DNA from 3 places in the Paenibacillus sp. FSL E2-0178 genome. Region 1 is predicted to be linked to each of the others. Evidence: riboswitches for the same ligand, from Rfam matches in the RefSeq annotation. Region 1 holds a riboswitch; each other region holds the start of a gene.
The links. Region 1 has a riboswitch for cobalamin ahead of MHI42_RS18030 (anaerobic ribonucleoside triphosphate reductase). Riboswitches for the same ligand answer to the same signal wherever they lie in the genome.

Region 1 (5,893 bases):
TAAATAACGCAGGTGTGATGCCGTTATCGCCACTTGATGCATTAAAGATCGAGGAGTGGAACCGTATGATTGATGTCAATATTCGCGGTGTGCTGCACGGGATCGGAGCTGCTATTCCCGTAATGAAGGAACAGAATTCCGGCCATATCATCAATGTTGCCTCCGTTGGCGCCTATACTGTCTTTCCGAAATCATCGGTTTATTGTGCCACCAAGTTCGCGGTCCGGGCGATTACAGAGGGCCTGCGTCAGGAGTTGGGAGCAACAATCCGTACGACGGTTATTTCTCCAGGCGTAACCGAATCCGAACTGGCTGATACCATCACTGATGAGTCAGCCCTCGAGATGATGAAATCCTTCCGGGCCAATGCTTTGCCCTCTTCCGGTATTGCCCGCGCCATTGCCTATGCCCTTGAGCAGCCTGCGGAAGTGGATGTAAATGAATTGATCGTGCGCCCAATGGGGCATCCGGCTTAAACCGCTAAGCAGATTAGGAAATAAGACTTGACGGCTACCAAAAGTGAATTCCGTTACTTCACTCGAATATGGTAGAAGAATGGTAGAGGTTTATGGTGGTACAGAAAAAAGCGCGGCCTCCGAAATCCCCGGAGGCCGCGCTGCATATTAATTCAAAAGATGCTGGTGAAGGGAATTGAACCCCCGGCCTACGCATTACGAGTGCGTTGCTCTACCCCTGAGCTACACCAGCTTAAAGGATAGTCTGCCTGCCAAACAAAAAATATTATAACTCTTTCAGCAGAAAACGCAACCCTTTTTGACTATTACCTCTGCCTACCCCTGCATAAGCCCCAGCCCGCGGAAATAACCAAGTGCCTCCTTCGCACTCTCCAGCGAGGACACGGCATAAGCCTCTTGCTCTACTATATAGTACAGAATCCCGTTCTCCTCTGCCGCCTCGAAGACGCTCCGGAAATCAACCTGCCCTTTCCCGAGGTCAGTCTCTTCATTATTTGCCCCGAAATCCTTAATGTGGACCAGCGGAACACGGCCGGCATAACGGGAGACATAGTCAATAGGACGTGCTCCGCCCCTGTGTACCCAACCCAGATCGAACTCTGCAAACATATGCTCCGCAGGAATCTGTTCCAGCCATATATCGATGACTGCTTTGCCGTCTACCTCCGCAAACTCATAATCATGGTTGTGATACCCGTACTGCAGGCCTGCTGTACGGACCATCGCGGAGGCCTTCTCCAGGAATGGAATCACCGCCGTCACATCCTCCATTGAGGGGTTCTGCGGAAGCGGTGCCGAAGGGGTGATCATATATTGTAACCCAAGCTCCTTCGCATATTCAATTTCTTTGGCTAACGCCCGTTCCATATTATCCAGACTGCTGAAATCCAGGCCTACATGCGCCGAAGGTGCAGCAAGACCCAACCGGTCCAATGTACGGCGCAGTTCTCCTGCAGACACGCCGAAATAACCGGCGAATTCTACCGCCTGATATCCCATCTCCGCAACTTTGCCCAGTGTACCCAGGAAATCGCGCTCCGTCTGGTCACGCAGTGTGTACATTTGAATCCCGATTTGTTGTGAGGCTTTTGCCATGAAAGATCCGCTCCTTATAGGTTGAATCTGATTACAACTACAGATACTCTTTACTCTCCTTGCAGCTTGCGTTCCACGGATTCCAGCTTGCTGCGGCTCGTAGAAGGCTTGTCACGACGGTCATCAATCTTAAGCGAGGTGGAAACCCGCTGTGCTCCTGACGTAAACGGTGACTCATGCAGCGCTTCTACCGCAGCAAGAATCCGTGCAACCGGTCCTTCAATAATAGTCCCCATCGAAGTAAGCTCATAGGTAATCCCCTCCACGGTCTGCAGCACACGCTGCATATCGGCCACATAGCTGCTGAGACTGGTACTGCCAGTGCCAATCGGAATAACGGTCACTTCGCCAATCGCCATTATGAAATCCCTCCTGCAAGTTTGATGAGTCTGTTCTATCCTTACTCCTTAATTGTAACCCTTCAGCACCCCTCCCACAAATACCCATAGACACCCCCTCTCTATTACTATCTCCCCTGTAAAATTACCAGGATTAGACGCACTCTATTTATGGAGTCTTTGTGGCATCTTTTGGGACAATTCATGACTCATTTAAGGCCATATCCACAGGAAAGTTGTGGATTACCTGTGGACTAACTGTGGATCATCTGTGAGTAAACCTGCGGAACCCGCTCCCCGCGCGGATTCGCAAAAAAATGTTTACAAACACAATATATTGAGTTACTTTTATTTAACAACAACAAAATATAGTAGAAACAGGTGTTTCGCCCTCTTGCTAGGGTTGAAGCTTAATAGGGAAACACGGTGCAAATCCGCTGCGGTCCCGCCACTGTAACCGGATGTTCCAGCTGCCAGACGCCGCTGGAGCAGCATCCTAAGGCAACAAGCCACTAAGGGGCTGCGAGGCCCCTCGGGAAGGCGCCGGAGGGCATGCCGGAAGCCAGGAGACCTGCCTGTTTCTGTGGCACCGGTTAGACTCCTCGAGGAACAGGCGAGGTGCCCGCATGCGGCCTGCACGAGCAGAGTTAGCCTTTCCGTTAATCGGGCAAGAGGCTGCCGATACCTGAGGACGATAGAATATCGTCCTCAGGTATCGGCTTCTGCGGAAGGTACAAGAACAGGTTCCAGAACAGGACAAGCCCTGTGCCCGTTCGTATTTTCCACATAGACCACCGGCAAATGTCCGCTGTTTCGGATATTTGCAATACGCATTCGGGCATTTCCCGCCTCCCGGCTGGAGATGCCTTTTTACTGATGTCATGGAGCACACGCTTCACGCTTACGATACCGAGAGGAGAGAGCTATACAATGACGCTGCTGGAGAAACGATATAACGAAGGACAAGCTGCACAGGAAGTTCTTTTGGAAGAAGTTATTCATTTGGGACGGGATATTATCGACAGCCGGGATTTGGATCTGCTGCGCGAGAACGCCAACTTGAACGGGGAGAGCTTCTCCGGCAAGATGAGCAAATTCGGCAGTGAATATTCCAAGTGGTACGCCCGCAATTTCACGATGCCGCCACAGCTCGTGCAGGCTATTGAAGATAATGTTGTATATGTACACGACCTGGATCAATATGCCATTGGAACAACCAACTGCATCTTCATCCCGTTTGAACGGCTTCTCCGCGAAGGCTTCAATACCGGCAACGGCAGCGTCCGCCCTCCGAATTCGATTATGACGGCTATGTCGCTGGTGGCGATTATTTTCCAGTCCCAGCAGAATGCCCAGTACGGCGGTGTATCCGCCAACAAGCTGGATTACGATCTGGCGCCTTATGTCACTAAATCCTTCGCTAAGCTGTTCCGCAAAGGAATGGAATATTTCGAGGAAGGTGCAGCCGGCGAAGCACTCGGCGAGGTCACTATGACCCGCAGCGATCTGGAAGAGAAGTATCCGCGTGCCTTCCGTTTCGCCCTGAAAGAGACAGAAATTGAAACCCTTCAGGCTGCGGAGAGCATGGTACATAACCTGAATACCATGTCCAGCCGCTCAGGCGGCCAGATTCCTTTTACCAGCATCAACTACGGAACCTGCACCTCTCCGGAGGGCCAGCTGGTGATTAGCTCCCTCTTAACTGCTACTATGAACGGACTTGGCAGCGGAGAAACACCGGTGTTCCCGATTCAGATCTTCAAATGCAAACAGGGTGTCAACCAGCAGCCTGGTGATCCTAACTATGAGCTGTTCCTGAAAGCGGCAGAGTGCTCTGCACGCCGGCTGTATCCGAACTTCGCCAATCTGGATGCTCCGCTGAATATGCAGTACTACGATCCAACCGATCCGGATACTGAATTTGCTACGATGGGCTGCCGGACACGTGTTCTGGGCGACCGCTTCGGACGCAATCACTGCTCGGGCAAAGGCAACCTTTCATTCAATACGCTTAACCTTGTACGTCTTGGTCTGGCTTACGGCACAGTAACCGGCCGCCGCCTTGCCGCTGACGAGGAAGGCTTCTTCGAAGATCTTAATCATTATATGGACGTTGCGCTGGACGGCCTGCTGCACCGGTTCCGCATTCAGGCTTCCCAGAAAGCCAAAGCCTCCGATTTCATGATGCGTGAAGGCGTCTGGGAAGGCGGCGAACAGCTTGCACCGGAAGACAGCGTAGGTGAACTGCTGAAGCACGGCAGCCTGTCCCTTGGTTTCATCGGTATGGCCGAGTGCATGAAGGCTATGTACGGCAAACACCATGGCGAAGATATGGAGGTCCATGCCAAGGCAGTGGCCATTGTCCGCCACATGCGTGAATACTGCGACCGCAAGAGCGAGGAGCTGGATCTGAACATTACTCTATTCGCTACGCCTGCCGAAGGTCTCTCCGGCAAATTCACCAAGATAGACCGCAAGGTTCTCGGTTCCATTCCGGGTGTAACGGACCGTGAATACTATACGAATTCATTCCACATTCCGGTCTATTACGACCTGAGCGCAGCCAAGAAGATCAGCCTGGAAGCTCCATTCCATGAATATTGCAACGCCGGAGCGATCTCTTATGTAGAGCTGAACGGCAACGCCCGCAGCAACCCTGCAGCATTCGTCAAAATCATCAAATACGCGCTGGAGCAGGACATCAGCTATTTCAGCATCAACCACCCGATCGACCGCTGCTCCGGCTGCGGCCACGAAGGTGTAATCGGCACGAATTGCCCATCCTGCGGCGCTCATGAAGACACAACGCATATCCGCCGGCTGCGCCGGGTAACCGGATATCTGACCGGCGACTATCAGACCCGCTTCAATGCCGCCAAGCAAGCCGAAGTACGGGACCGCGTTAAGCATCTATGAACATCTGCGGATATTATCCGGAGTCGATCAATGAAGGAGAGGGATTGCGGGCGGTCCTCTTCTTCAGCGGATGCCGCCACCGCTGCCCCGGATGCTTCAACCCGAAGACCTGGAACTTCAACTATGGAGAGGTCTTCACTCCGGAGCGCAGGCGCGAGATTATCACCGAGATAGCAGACAATCCGCTGCTGGACGGCTTGACGCTGGCAGGCGGGGACCCTTTTTTCTCGGCAGAGGGAGCGGCTGACTTCATCCATGAGCTCCGCGCCGAGCTGCCGGGCTTCCCGGTCTGGATCTATACCGGTTATACGTACGAGGAGCTGACGGCTTCCCCCGGTTCGCCGGAATGGAATCTGCTGGCCTTGTGCCAGGTGGTCATCGACGGACGATTTGTAGAGGAACTCAAAGACACCACTCTCCCCTACCGGGGAAGCAGCAACCAGCGGATTATAGATATCCCGGCAAGCCTTGCCAGAGATAAGGTTATACTTTGGGAGCCTGCGCTAAGCTTCAAAGGGCATAAATCACGGTAAAAGCCGGGCTTACACCCAGCAAAAAGGGCACTAAACTACCGCATTCCGGTGGTTTAGTGCCCTTTTATGTTCCTCAGCAGGGTGATATCTTACGCCTACTCTCCCGACTTACGTGCCGCCTTATGCGCTGTCTCATCCGCCAGCTCCTCCAGCACGCTGTTCAGCCGCAGCTTCAGCTCCTCGGCCAGCTCAACGACACCCTGGTCGTTGCGCACAGCCTGTGAGTCTACCGCGTAGACTCCGCCAAGAATATGCCGGGCGCCCAGCACAGACAGCACCGGCTTCAGCGCATAGTCGATCGCGAGCAGATGGGCCAGACTACCGCCCATGAAGAGCGGCAGCACAATTTTGCCGGCCAGCCCTTTTTGCGGAACCAGGTCCAGGAAGGTCTTCAGCACTCCCGTATAGGAAGCTTTGTACACCGGACTGACGACGATCACCGCATCCGCTTCAGCCACCAGGCCATTCGCTTTGACGATGGCTTCGCTCTCAAACCTGGTATGAATCAGATCCTCCGCTGGAAGCTCCGCTACAT
Region 2 (5,893 bases), 590 kb from region 1:
GCTGAATCTGGACGAGTTCCACAACATCGACGGTGAAATCCGCCGCTTTATCGAGAAGGTCGACCGTCCGTTCAAGGATACGATGGATGTGTACTTTGCCAACACCGGTTACTTCGCGGTATCTGCGCTGGGCAGCAATCCGGTCAATCAGAAGGTGGAGGGTGTCGTCAGTCCGATCCGTGTGGACGAGCCGTTTATCTGGCTGCTGCACAAGCTGAATTATATTGAGGGGAGCGACGGGCCGTGAACAGATTTTCAGGGTCCATGATCACCCAGCAGATGTATACCCGCGAGCGCCGCGGCGTTTACCGGGCGACAGAGGGATTCGATACGGTAGCGAAATCGGAGAGTCTCGACAATAATTTTGTCAAAAAAATCCTGCATCCCTTCTGCCTCTACGATGCTCCGGCCGAGCTCGCGGCACGCGGTGAGAAGGATGAGGAGCTGTATCCTGACGCGCTGCATCTGTTCCATACGGAGAGCAATGAGACAGTGATTGGCCTGAGCCGCTATCTGGCGGCGGATTTCACGGGGCAGCGGAGCGCTTTTTTTGCCCATAATTTCGTGGTGCCGCCTATCCGCTCGGAGGAGATTGTTGAGGGGTACGGGGAATGGCTGCATGCCGGCTTCGCCCGGAGTTATGAGGGGGAGCCGGGCGGAACACTGCCTGAACTGGAGTCTATTCCAGTCGGGGTCCGTGAAGAGTCAGCAGACCCGCAGACCGTGCTTCGCAGCCTCGGATTCACCGAAGAGCTGTTCAAAGCCCTGCTGCAGGCGGTCATGCTGTCCGTAGCCGGCAAGAAGAAGATCTATGTAGCGCTGGATGTGCCGATCAGTGAGTTGTCGCAGCGTGCGGTGGAGCTGACGGAGATCCTCTATGCTTCAATGCCGCATGACTTCCGCCGCAGGCTGGGAGTGATCACTTATGCCAAAGAGCCGCAGAGCCGCAAATATATTCACCTGACCTTTGTGGAGAAGGGCTCGCTGCGCCCGGGGGACCGGAGTATTGAGAAGGATTATATTTTTGATCTGGCAGGCGCGCGGATTCTGAATGCCGATTTCGGGGAGTCCCGGCAGACGTATGCAGACCTGGCCTGGAAGACGCTGGGGCAAAAGGGCGGGAGTCTCAGAGACTTCGCCAGATTCGCCGACTCCCTGCTGCTTGGTGAGAGTGTGGACCGCAAGCTGTCGCTGGCACTCTACAATGAGCTGGCTGTCTTTTATGAGATTGAGCAGGGCAATGAAGATTTATATACAGGGAACAAGAACGCTGTGCTCGGCGGTCTGCTGTCCTATCTGAAGCCGGAGGGGGCGCTGGAATCCCGGGTACGCTTGAATGATATGTTCCTGGAGCGGTTCGACCGTGAGTATGATCTGATCCGCAAAAAAGGGATTCCGTCGCCGGAGATTCTGGAGTGGTTCAAGGAGTATTTTGCGCTGCCGGGCCATAATTACCGGGTCAAAATTGTGGATTACTTCATCAACGGGATGCTGAACTGCCAGTCGGCGGGACGTGAGGATGCGCTTGCTGACGCTTACGGTATTATTGAGGGCAACGATGAGCTTAGTGCGGCCTTCTTCAAAAGAGTGCTGGCTCAGCCTATATTCCGCAAAGCGCTGCTGGAGCCTTATATGGAATCCCGGCTGGCTGACGCGCCGAAATCGGCGGATATTCTGCGGTTCGTGGCGCATTGGGGCCGTTTCCTGCCGGAGGCGCTTCAGCAGGCTTTCGTGCGCGATACCGTCAAGGAATATCTGCTGGAGAAGCTGCAGCGGGACAATGATCCGGTGGCGGCGGTGGCATCGGTTCATGAGTCGGTGCAGAAGGCGGAGAAAGAACGCCGCAGAGGCGGCGGTGTACATCCTGAAGCGCTGTCACTGCTGCAGGAGCTGGGAACCGTTGCGGACCGCTTCCTGCTGAACCGGATCTCGCTGGACGAGCTGACGATGGAGCAGCTGCTGGAGATTTCCTTCCTGCGCTACCGGGATACGGCGGACTGGCAGCCGCCGCTGGATGCAATCGCTAAGCGTAAAGCGAATGCGCTGCGCGCTGCGTACCGCTGGTTCGGGGAGGAGAAGCCGGACGAGGAGATTTTTGCCGGTTTGTCTCCCCGGGAGCTGGATGATGTACAGCTGCTCGGAGGACGCTGGCTGAAGGAGCCGCGGAGCATCGAGCCGTTCGAACGGCTGCCGCTGGCCTTCTACCACAGCAGTGAACGAGAGGGCGGTCCGCTTGATTACGATGCGCTGCTGGAGCTGGTGGCGCGCAAAGCGGGCAATGATAAGGAAACGGTCTACCGTTTCCTGGCCTGGTCGCAGCATAACCGGCTGTTCACCATCTCGAGCAAGAAGCTGTGGCCGAATTACCGGCGGGCGGTGCTGAAGTATTTCCTGAAGAATGACCGCGAGGCGTTCAAGAACCGCGATTTCCGCAAAAGCTATAGCTCGGCCGCAACGCCCGCCATGCAGAATGTCTACAATGAAGCCCGCTCCCAGCTGGCTTCGCCGCTGGCGCGGTGGGTCAGCCGTAGCCGATTTCAGATCCTGATCTCCGGCAGCGTGCTTGGGATCGTACTGATCATAGCCGTCATCGCCATCAGCTGGCTGCGGCCGGATGCGGATACCGCTGCGCCGCAGCCGACTGTGAGCCCGATTCGGGTCGATATCCACAATGTGGATGGGCAAGAGCAAGCCCCGGTCTCTGTACGGCTGGTTGGCGGAGTGGCAGGTGCCGGGACAAGCACAGGAACCGGAAATGGTGGAACAGAAGGTACCGGGAACGCTGGCGGGGCTGAAGGCGGCGGAACAGAAGGCACCGGGAATGCAGGCGGGGCTGAAGGCGGCGGAACAGAAGGCAGCGGGAATGCTGGCGGGGGTGAAAGCAGCGGAACAGAAGGCACCGGGAATGCAGGCGGGGCTGAAAGCAGCGGGGAAGCAGGCGTCAAGCTGGTGTTCAGCTTTGCCGCAGCGGCGGAGTGCTCCGACTTCAAGCCGGCGGAGATCATTGTGATGTCCGGTAATAACGTTGCGGACACTTACAAGGTTGCAGCAACTGCGAGCAGTTGCCAGGCCGCCGGGAATGACGGCGGCACGGGAGAGGCAGGCGCCGGGAATGACGGCGGCTCTGGCGAGGGAGCCGTGGGGACTGACGGCGGCTTGAATGGGGATGCAGCCGCTGGAAATAGCGGCGGCTCTGATGAAGCCGAAGCCTCCCCGGCGGCGGGTGCATCGGGCGCAGGAACACCTGCGCGCGTATATGAAGTGACGGTGGAGCTGGAGCCGGGCGCGAAGCTGGCCGCGGGTGATGTGATCACCGCCGGAATCTATACGCTGAAGCTACAGGCTAGTCCGGGGAGCATTCTGGGAAGTACCCCGAGCACTACTCCGGAGACTACACCCGGTACCGACCCCACTCCTTCCGCCAGCCCGGACACGGATGCGGAATGATTGGGTGAGAGCCTGAATTGGGTGAAGCCGGATGTAAGAGACGTCCGGCATAATCAGCTCTATTATGCGTTTTATTGTAATTGGTACATTAGATTCCGGATTTTAGAGCCTATAAGGGCTATATTCCAAAATCAATTGTATATTAAATACAGCAGAATGCATTATGGCCGCCGTATATTCCCATTCTGTTGTACATAATACAATCAACCAGCTGCCGGCTCTTGCCGGAAGCGGAAGAATCACTATTTAAGTCCTGAACAGCACGATATGCCGGGAGAATGAGGCGAGTGTTGTTCAGGATTTTTTGTGCGGAAGGGGCAGGGGGGGCCTATAATTGAAACAGCTTGTCTATAGACATACAGGGGAATAGTAGATATGATTGTTTGTGAATATTAAAATTTAATAAGCTTTGGAAAAAGGTGCGGATTTCCGTAGAAACAGGCGCTGTCACGCAACAGATAGCCATGCCGGTGCTACGAATGTAATCTGCTTAAAAGGGAAGTCCGGTGCAATTCCGGTGCGGTCCCGCCACTGTAAATGCGGAGCGACTCCTGAGAAGCCACTGTCTGATAATGGGATGGGAAGGCGGGGGAAGCAATGAAGCGTAAGCCAGGAGACCTGCCTTTTTCGTTGTTGTTTCTATTCTTCGGGGGTAAGAATGCGGAACAGGTGCAAACATAAGCAGTGGCTGTGTGTAGGGAAACTTCATTTCAGCCGCATGTATTGTATCCTTCCCCGGCCGCCCTGTACAGGGCGGTCTTTATGTTGCACCCGCATCAGCGGAGGACGCAGGATTTATCTATACCATTCTATTCACAGAAAGAGGTCAAGCAATGAAGAACAATCTATCATCCAAGTTTATCCGGCTGGGTCTGATCGTTGTCATGATGTTCGCGGTTCTGGGAGCATCCGTGGCTCCGGCAGGACAGGCTTTTGCCCAGAGTGATACCGCATCAGCCCAGTTAAGTGCAAATACAGCGAATACGGCTTCAGCTCTACCGGCAGGCACAGAAGTTAGCGTAGCTGAGGCAGTCTATGCCACTTCGGAGTTTGTGCTGAAGGCCGGAGTCCAGTCCGACTGGCAGGCCATCGGCCTCGCGCAGGCGGGCTACAAGGTTCCGGATAGTTATTTAAAGGCGCTTGAGAGTAAAGTAGCCGCAGCCAAGGGTGTTTACGCCAGAGCTACGGACTATGCGCGGATTACGCTGGCGGTTAGGGCGCTTGGCGGGAATCCGGCGGATGTCGCCGGCTACAACCTGATTGAGAAGCTCTACAATAACGATAATATTACCGGCCAGACGCTGAACAACGCAGCCTATGTACTGCTGGCGCTTGATTCCGGAACGTATACTATACCTGACAATGCGAAATGGACACCGGCGAAACTGCTGGCTGAGATCCTGTCCAAGCAGAACACAGACGGCGGCTTCACCCTGACTACGGGAGCAAGTGACCCGGACATGACGGCGATGGTGCTTACTGTGCTGGCAGGACATAAGGATGATCCGGCAGTCAATACCGCGGGACAGCGGGCGGCAGCCTGGCTGGCGACCGCACAGGACAAGAACGGCGGCTATGGTGACAGCAGTGAGAGTGTCGCTCAAGCCATTATTGGCCTGTCCTCCTTTGGCATTGACCCGGCAGGAGCGGAGTATACCGTAGGCAATGTGAACCTTGTCAGTAAGCTTCTTAGCTTCAGTGCAGCAGATGGCGGGTTCGCTCATACAGCGGGCGGAAGCTACAATCAGCTCTCGACAGAGCAGGCGCTGGAAGCATTGGTAGCTTACAAGCTTTTCAGCACAGGCAGCAAGCTCTATGACCTTAGCAATTCACCTGTGAAGAGTCCTCAGGTTAGTGTGTCTGTTGCCATTGAGGGCCCTAACGGAACCCTGGCAGAAGGCACTGTATATGCGGGAAATGTACTTCAAGCACTGGAGAAGGCAGCGGCGGCGAAGAAGGTGGCCCTGGTCAATGAAGCTGGCAATTACGTGACGGGAATCGGCGGCGTAACTGCGGGTGCTTTTGGCGGCTATGACGGGTGGATGTATGTTGTAGCCCGCGGTGGAGCGTGGATCTATCCAAGTGTAGGCATGGGTGATTTCCTTCTTGCGGAGAATGACCGCGTGCTTGTCTATTATGGCGGGGATAACACACAGGTGGTAGAGTCCGTGACGGTCTCCCCTGCACAGCCGCAGCCTGGACAAGATATTACTGTAAAAGTAACTCAAAAGCAGTGGGTATGGAATGAAGCGACCTTCACTTCCGACCCGGTATCCTCACCAGCCGCAGGGGTTCAGGTATCCATCGGCGGTAAAACTGCTGTTACGGATGCTGCGGGTTCAGCTGTTGTTGCCGGCGGCCTGCCAGCGAATAAATATACGATTACCGTTACCGGATATCTCAAAGACAGCACACCTGCGGTAGTCCGCTATTCGCAGCCGCTGAC
Region 3 (5,893 bases), 1.7 Mb from region 1:
GGACAAAAGAGTGGGTCTGATCGTCGATGAATGGGGCACCTGGTATGATGTGGAACCCGGTACGAACCCTGGATTCCTCTACCAGCAGAACACGATCCGCGATGCGCTGGTTGCCGGTCTGACCCTGAATATCTTCCACAAGCACAGCGACCGTGTGCGGATGGCGAACATTGCCCAGACCGTTAACGTGCTGCAGGCTGTAATCCTGACCGAAGGCGAGAAAATGCTGCTGACTCCAACCTATCATGTATTCAATATGTATAAAGTACATCAGGATGCGGAGCTGCTGGATCTAACAGTGGATAGCCCGTTATACAGCTATGAGGGCGTGGAGATTCCTGAAGTATCTGCTTCAGCTTCCGTAACAGCAGAGGGTGTCATTCATGTCAGCCTGTGCAACCTGAATCACGCTGCACCGGCAGTATTGCCGCTGGAGCTGCGCGGACTGGCTGGACAGTCAGCAGCCGTAAGCGGCACTACACTTGCCGGGTCTTCCATCGATGCCCACAATACCTTCGGGCAGCCGGAAGCGGTAGTACCGCAGCCGTTCACCGCCTTCCAGCTTGAAGGCGACACCCTTACGGTTGAACTGCCGCCAATGTCGGTGACAGTACTGGCAATTACTCCGGGAGCTTAACGGGAAGGAGCACAGCATGACTACAACCTCAGCATGCAAGGGATGCCGGGAAGAGTACAAGGTGACGGAAGCGCAGATTGCCCGGATTCTCGCCTCCTCCATGTTCAATCCGGAGAATACAGCCCCGGACGAAGTCTATGCCGAGCGGGTTGCCCTATGCGGAGCTTGTCCCAAGCTGCAGGATGGCGTAACCTGCATTGCCTGCGGCTGCATTATACCGGTCGTGGCCCGGCTGAAGGCACGCGGCTGTCCGCTGCCGGGCGGCGGCCTGTGGCAGCCGGTGACTGATTAAACTCCAAAGCTGCTGCAATACACCGTAACCACAACAGCGGCAGCGGGGGACCTGAGCTTAAGGTCTCCCGCTGCCGCTGTTTGCTGTCTAGTCCTGTCCTGTCCTGGTCATTCCGTCCGGCTGGCACTTGCCGAAGCTTCAACAGCATCTGTATAAAAGAGCTCAAAGACCAGATCCTCGTTGTAGTTGCCAAACCCCTTGCCGAATAAGGTAAGGCCGCCGATATGCTCCGCATCCTCTTCCACTGAGACCTTGAACGTCCACTGCTTATCACGGATACCGACCTGCTCCAGCGTAACCTCTGACAGCTTCTGACCATCCATGAACGTGCCCGCCGGAGTAATCCGCAGCTGCTTAAGCAGTCCATATTGGTTGGTGAGCGCAGGCCACCAGGCAGGAGTGTATTTGCCCGGACTGTCCCCGTAGTCGCCGGGGCTGGTCCAGAAGCCGAGCCGCTGTCCGTTCAGTGTGAAAGTGATGTCGGAAGGCCAGTTATTATTGATGGACGGGGCTTCGGAGGCAATCTCCATCGTGATGACCAGCTCCTCAGGCTTCTGGCTGGACAGCAGGAAGTTCGGGATTTTATATTCTACGAATCCTTTGCCGAACCACAGAATGCCTGCATTCACCCGCTCCTGATCCCAGAAATACCGCGGATCGTCAAAGTTGCCAATCACCCGCTCGGTTGTAGATAAGCCGCAGGTCGGTTCAATCTGGAAATCAGAGTAGTGGCCCACGGGAATTTCCTTACGGTAGCCTCTGCGCTGTGTTCTGGCTTGTCCGGGGAAAATAATCTCAGCACTCTCGGCGGCCAGTGTACAAATCTTCTGCAGTCCGCTGCGTCCGGGAGCCATGTGGCTGCGGATCAGCCCGGCAGCTTCCAGCTTGCGCACATGCATCGTCATAATGGCACTGCTGAGCTTCAGCGCCCCGGCCAGTTCCTTGACGTTCATCGGCTGTTCGGACAGGAGCCGCAGCATCTGCAGGCGCACAGCGCTGGATAACGCTTCGTACACGGGTAAAGATTGTTCGGTTAGATCAAGTTTCATGTGCTGCCTCCACGTTCAGGTTATATAGTTAATAATTATATTACTCAAATGATGTTCTTACAAGCAAATGAACGCTGCCCTGCAAGCAAATGAATACTGCGCCTCGCAGCAGCTCCAATTTTATCACAGACATGCAGAGCCTGTTCCGCTATGATGTAGGATGGATTAGCGATGTAACAAGGTGCTCTTGCCAGATGAGGCAAGAGATAACAGGGAATCGGGTGCAAGTCCCGAGCGGTCCCGCCACTGTAAGGAAGAGCTGAACTTCAAGATGTCACTTGGGGAGAACCCCGGGGAAGACGAAGGATAAAGCGCCCGTATTCCAAGCCAGGAGACCTACCTTGATTACGCACACCACGACTCTACGCGGATAGGAGCGGTGTACGGATAGGTTAATGAGAAGAGGCGTCTCTGCAGCGTCCTCTATCGAATCATACCTGCGTACATACACTCCCACCCTGAAGGGCGGGAGTTTTTTTGGTTTGCTAAATTAAAGAAACTTGGAGGCTGACAAATGAAGAAACGCGGATTTTGGAGTTTTGCGGCGCTGATTGCCGGATTTACAGTGTACTTTATGCTGAACGAACCGGGAACGGCCCAGGCTATGCACATTATGGAAGGGTTTCTGCCGGTAGGCTGGGCTGTGTTCTGGTGGGTGGCGTTCTTACCGTTCTTCGTACTCGGGATTATTAGGCTTAGATCGATGACCAGGGAGAATCCGGAGCTGAAGCTGCTGCTGGGTCTGGCAGGGGCGTTCACCTTCGTCTTATCGGCACTCAAAATGCCGTCCGTTACCGGAAGCAGCTCGCATCCTACAGGTACCGGACTTGGCGCAGTTATGCTGGGGCCGCTGCCGATGGGCGTGATCGGCTCGATCGTCCTGTTGTTTCAGGCGCTGCTTCTGGCGCACGGGGGAATCACTACGCTGGGGGCGAATGCGTTCTCGATGGCGGTCGCGGGGCCTTTTGCCGGATATGCAGTCTATAAGCTGATGATGAAGCTGCCGGACCGTGAGAAGCTGGCCTTATTCTGTGCGGCGGCGGTTGCCGATCTAATGACATATGTAGTGACTTCCTTCCAGCTTGCGGTGGCTTTTCCGGCTGCGGATGGCGGAGTCCTGGCGTCTTTTCTCAAATTCGGGGGGATCTTTGCCGTGACGCAGATTCCACTGGCCATCAGTGAAGGGCTGCTGACCGTATTATTGTGGAACTGGCTGAAATCGTACAGTCCGAATGAAATGTCGCTCCTGAAACGCAAGGTCAAAGGGGGAAATGCATGATGAGCAATAAATGGAAAAATGGATTGATGCTGCTGGCCGTTGTCCTGTTGTGTGTCTTGCCGCTGCTGTTCGTGAGTGGTGATTTCGGCGGGGCCGATGATGCTGCCGAGGGTGTAATCACAGAGATAAACCCTGAATATGAACCCTGGTTCAAGCCGCTGACCGAGCTTCCGGGTGAGACGGAGAGTATGCTGTTCGCATTGCAGGCGGCGATTGGTGCCGGGGTGATCGGCTTTTCACTGGGGCTGCTGAAAGGGAAACAAGGCCAGGCGAAGCAGAACAGCATCAGCAAGTGATCAGACGAATTGATGTCCTTTCTTATAATAATGCCTTGAGGCAGCTGTCTCCCATGTGGAAAAGCTCGTTCGCGGCACTGATGTTCCTGCTCTCCTATACCGTACATCCGGTGCTGCAGATTGTGATTACGCTGTGGATGATGTCCTGGTGCATCCTGCATGCCAAAATTCCCTATCGCGCCTATGGGCTGCTGTTTGGTACGGCGCTGCTGTTCTATTGCCTTAGTGTCCCGGCGCTGCTCTTGGAATTCGGCCACCCGGCTGCGGGGGAAGCTGGCGTATTCCGGATTTCCGGGCAGCCTCTTCCGGTGTATATCACGGCAGCTGGGCTGGAGCGGGCCGGTGAACTGCTGGCCAGAGTCTCGGCCTGCATGAGCTGCTTCTTCTTCCTGATGTTCACCACCCCGTTCAGCGAGCTTCTGCAGGTGCTGCGCAGGCTGCGTATGCCGCAGATTGTGCTGGAGCTGATGCTGATCATGTACCGCTTCCTGTTCCTGCTGAATGATGCAGCGCACGGGCTGATGCTGGCCCGGAGGCTGCGCGGCGGCCGCAGAGGGTACAAGGCCAGGCTGCGGGAGACTGCAGCCATGGCCGGGGCCCTCTTCGGCAATACGATGCACCGTTATTACGGATTGTCGCAGGGGCTGCTGACCCGCGGGTTCACGGGGGAGATCATTCTGCCGCCGTACACTGCGCGTCCTGTGCCGCGGCGTTATGCGGTCCGGGCGTATGCCGGGATCGCTGTGCTGGTGCTGGCGCAGCTTTGGCTGTGGCTGCGGGGTTGAATTTAAGATTTTAGTGCAGGAAATCTGCTGGCTTTGTTGAAATCATGCCCAAAGTACAACGATTCCCCCGGAATATGGGATGTATTCCAAGATTGTTGTAAAAAGGCAGTATTTCACTTCATTTAGTTGGCTTTGAGGGAAGAATGTTGTATTCCATATAACAATCCCCCAGAAGGCCGGAGTATCCAGGATTCAAAGCTGTAAAACGTACAACATTTATCCGATACCGCTTTGCCAAATCACATTAGAGGGGGACGTCATGGACATGGAATATAGTCTGGCTTTTGACGGGGTGGTGTTTCATTACCCGGATACGAAGGAAGCCGCGCTGCGTGAACTAACCGTCTCCATTCCCAAAGGCCGCAAAACGGCGGTGCTCGGCCACAATGGTTCGGGCAAATCGACCCTGTTCCTGCATGCTGTCGGCATTCTGCGTCCACAGAAGGGTACGGTTCAGCAGGGAGGCAGGACATTGTCCTATGCCAAAAAAGAGCTGGCCGCGCTGCGGCGCAGTGTGGGCCTTGTTTTTCAGGACCCGGAGCAGCAGCTCATATTGAGCACACCTCTGGAGGATGTGTCCTTCGGGCTGCGGGGAACGGGGATGGACGAAGCCGCAATAGCTGAGCGCTGCCGCAGTGTCATGGAACTGCTGAACCTGACGGAGCTGAGTGACAAACCGGTTCACCAGCTTAGCCTGGGGCAGAAAAAACGCACCGCACTCGCCGGAGTAATGGCGATGGAGCCGGAGCTGATCCTGCTGGATGAGCCGACCTCGTATCTGGATCCGTTATCCGAGACACAGATGCTGCAGGGTCTTGATCTTATACATGAAAAAGGCACAACCGTAGTTATGGCTACGCATGATATGAACTTGGCGTACCGCTGGGCCGACTGGATTATCGTACTGGATCAGGGGAGGTGCCGGGCTGAGGGGACGCCGGAGGAGATTTTTGCCGGGGCGGAAGAATTGCAGGCCATCGGCCTCGGTCTGCCGCTGCTGGCTGACTTGTGGTACAGCCTGCCTGCACGGCACACCGCCGGCCAGCCGCCCCCCCGCACGGCGGAAGATTTCAAAGCCGTACTAACCAGGCTACTGAATAGTTAATACAGGCATTCACGAATGGGGGAAGAAGGATGAAGAAACAAGGAAAGCTGCTCATTATCGGCTTCGGTCCCGGAGCGCTGGAGCATATTACCGGCCGGGCGCTGGCCGCTCTCGAGGAGAGTGACGCTGTAATCGGCTATAACACTTATGTGGAGCTGATCCAACCGCTGCTGCGGCATCAGGAGATTGTCGGCACCGGCATGACCGAAGAGGTCAGCCGGGCGCAGGAGGCCGTCCGCCGAGCCGAGGACGGCCAGACCATTGCCGTAATATCCAGCGGCGATGCCGGTGTATACGGCATGGCGGGTCTGGTCTACGAGGTGCTTATAGAACGGGGCTGGAACCGTGCTGACGGTGTAGAGGTCGAGGTGATCCCCGGAATATCGGCGATCCAGTCCTGTTCTTCCCTGCTGGGAGCGCCGATTATGCATGATTCCTGCACAATCAGCC

Region 2: linked by a shared signal. The riboswitch ahead of MHI42_RS15570 (S-layer homology domain-containing protein) and the one ahead of MHI42_RS18030 (anaerobic ribonucleoside triphosphate reductase) in region 1 are both predicted to bind cobalamin.
Region 3: linked by a shared signal. The riboswitch ahead of MHI42_RS10795 (energy-coupling factor ABC transporter permease) and the one ahead of MHI42_RS18030 (anaerobic ribonucleoside triphosphate reductase) in region 1 are both predicted to bind cobalamin.

The regions. Positions count from the first base shown of each region.
Region 1 is NZ_CP151953.1:4,148,070-4,153,962, forward strand. Features, by position in the region: gene MHI42_RS18005 (SDR family oxidoreductase) at 1-476, shown strand, start outside; tRNA gene MHI42_RS18010 (tRNA-Thr) at 637-708, opposite strand; gene MHI42_RS18015 (sugar phosphate isomerase/epimerase) at 792-1,571, opposite strand; gene MHI42_RS18020 (MTH1187 family thiamine-binding protein) at 1,622-1,930, opposite strand; cobalamin riboswitch at 2,272-2,503, shown strand; gene MHI42_RS18025 (hypothetical protein) at 2,618-2,743, opposite strand; gene MHI42_RS18030 (anaerobic ribonucleoside triphosphate reductase) at 2,840-4,825, shown strand; gene nrdG (anaerobic ribonucleoside-triphosphate reductase activating protein) at 4,822-5,358, shown strand; gene ssuE (NADPH-dependent FMN reductase) at 5,454-5,893, opposite strand, start outside.
Region 2 is NZ_CP151953.1:3,560,530-3,566,422, reverse strand. Features, by position in the region: gene MHI42_RS15580 (hypothetical protein) at 1-247, shown strand, start outside; gene MHI42_RS15575 (hypothetical protein) at 244-3,447, shown strand; cobalamin riboswitch at 3,899-4,088, shown strand; gene MHI42_RS15570 (S-layer homology domain-containing protein) at 4,281-5,893, shown strand, end outside.
Region 3 is NZ_CP151953.1:2,425,302-2,431,194, reverse strand. Features, by position in the region: gene MHI42_RS10810 (alpha-N-arabinofuranosidase) at 1-637, shown strand, start outside; gene MHI42_RS10805 (DUF6171 family protein) at 654-929, shown strand; gene MHI42_RS10800 (ArsR family transcriptional regulator) at 1,037-1,978, opposite strand; cobalamin riboswitch at 2,141-2,337, shown strand; gene MHI42_RS10795 (energy-coupling factor ABC transporter permease) at 2,493-3,257, shown strand; gene MHI42_RS10790 (energy-coupling factor ABC transporter substrate-binding protein) at 3,257-3,553, shown strand; gene cbiQ (cobalt ECF transporter T component CbiQ) at 3,550-4,338, shown strand; gene MHI42_RS10780 (ABC transporter ATP-binding protein) at 4,598-5,443, shown strand; gene cobJ (precorrin-3B C(17)-methyltransferase) at 5,473-5,893, shown strand, end outside.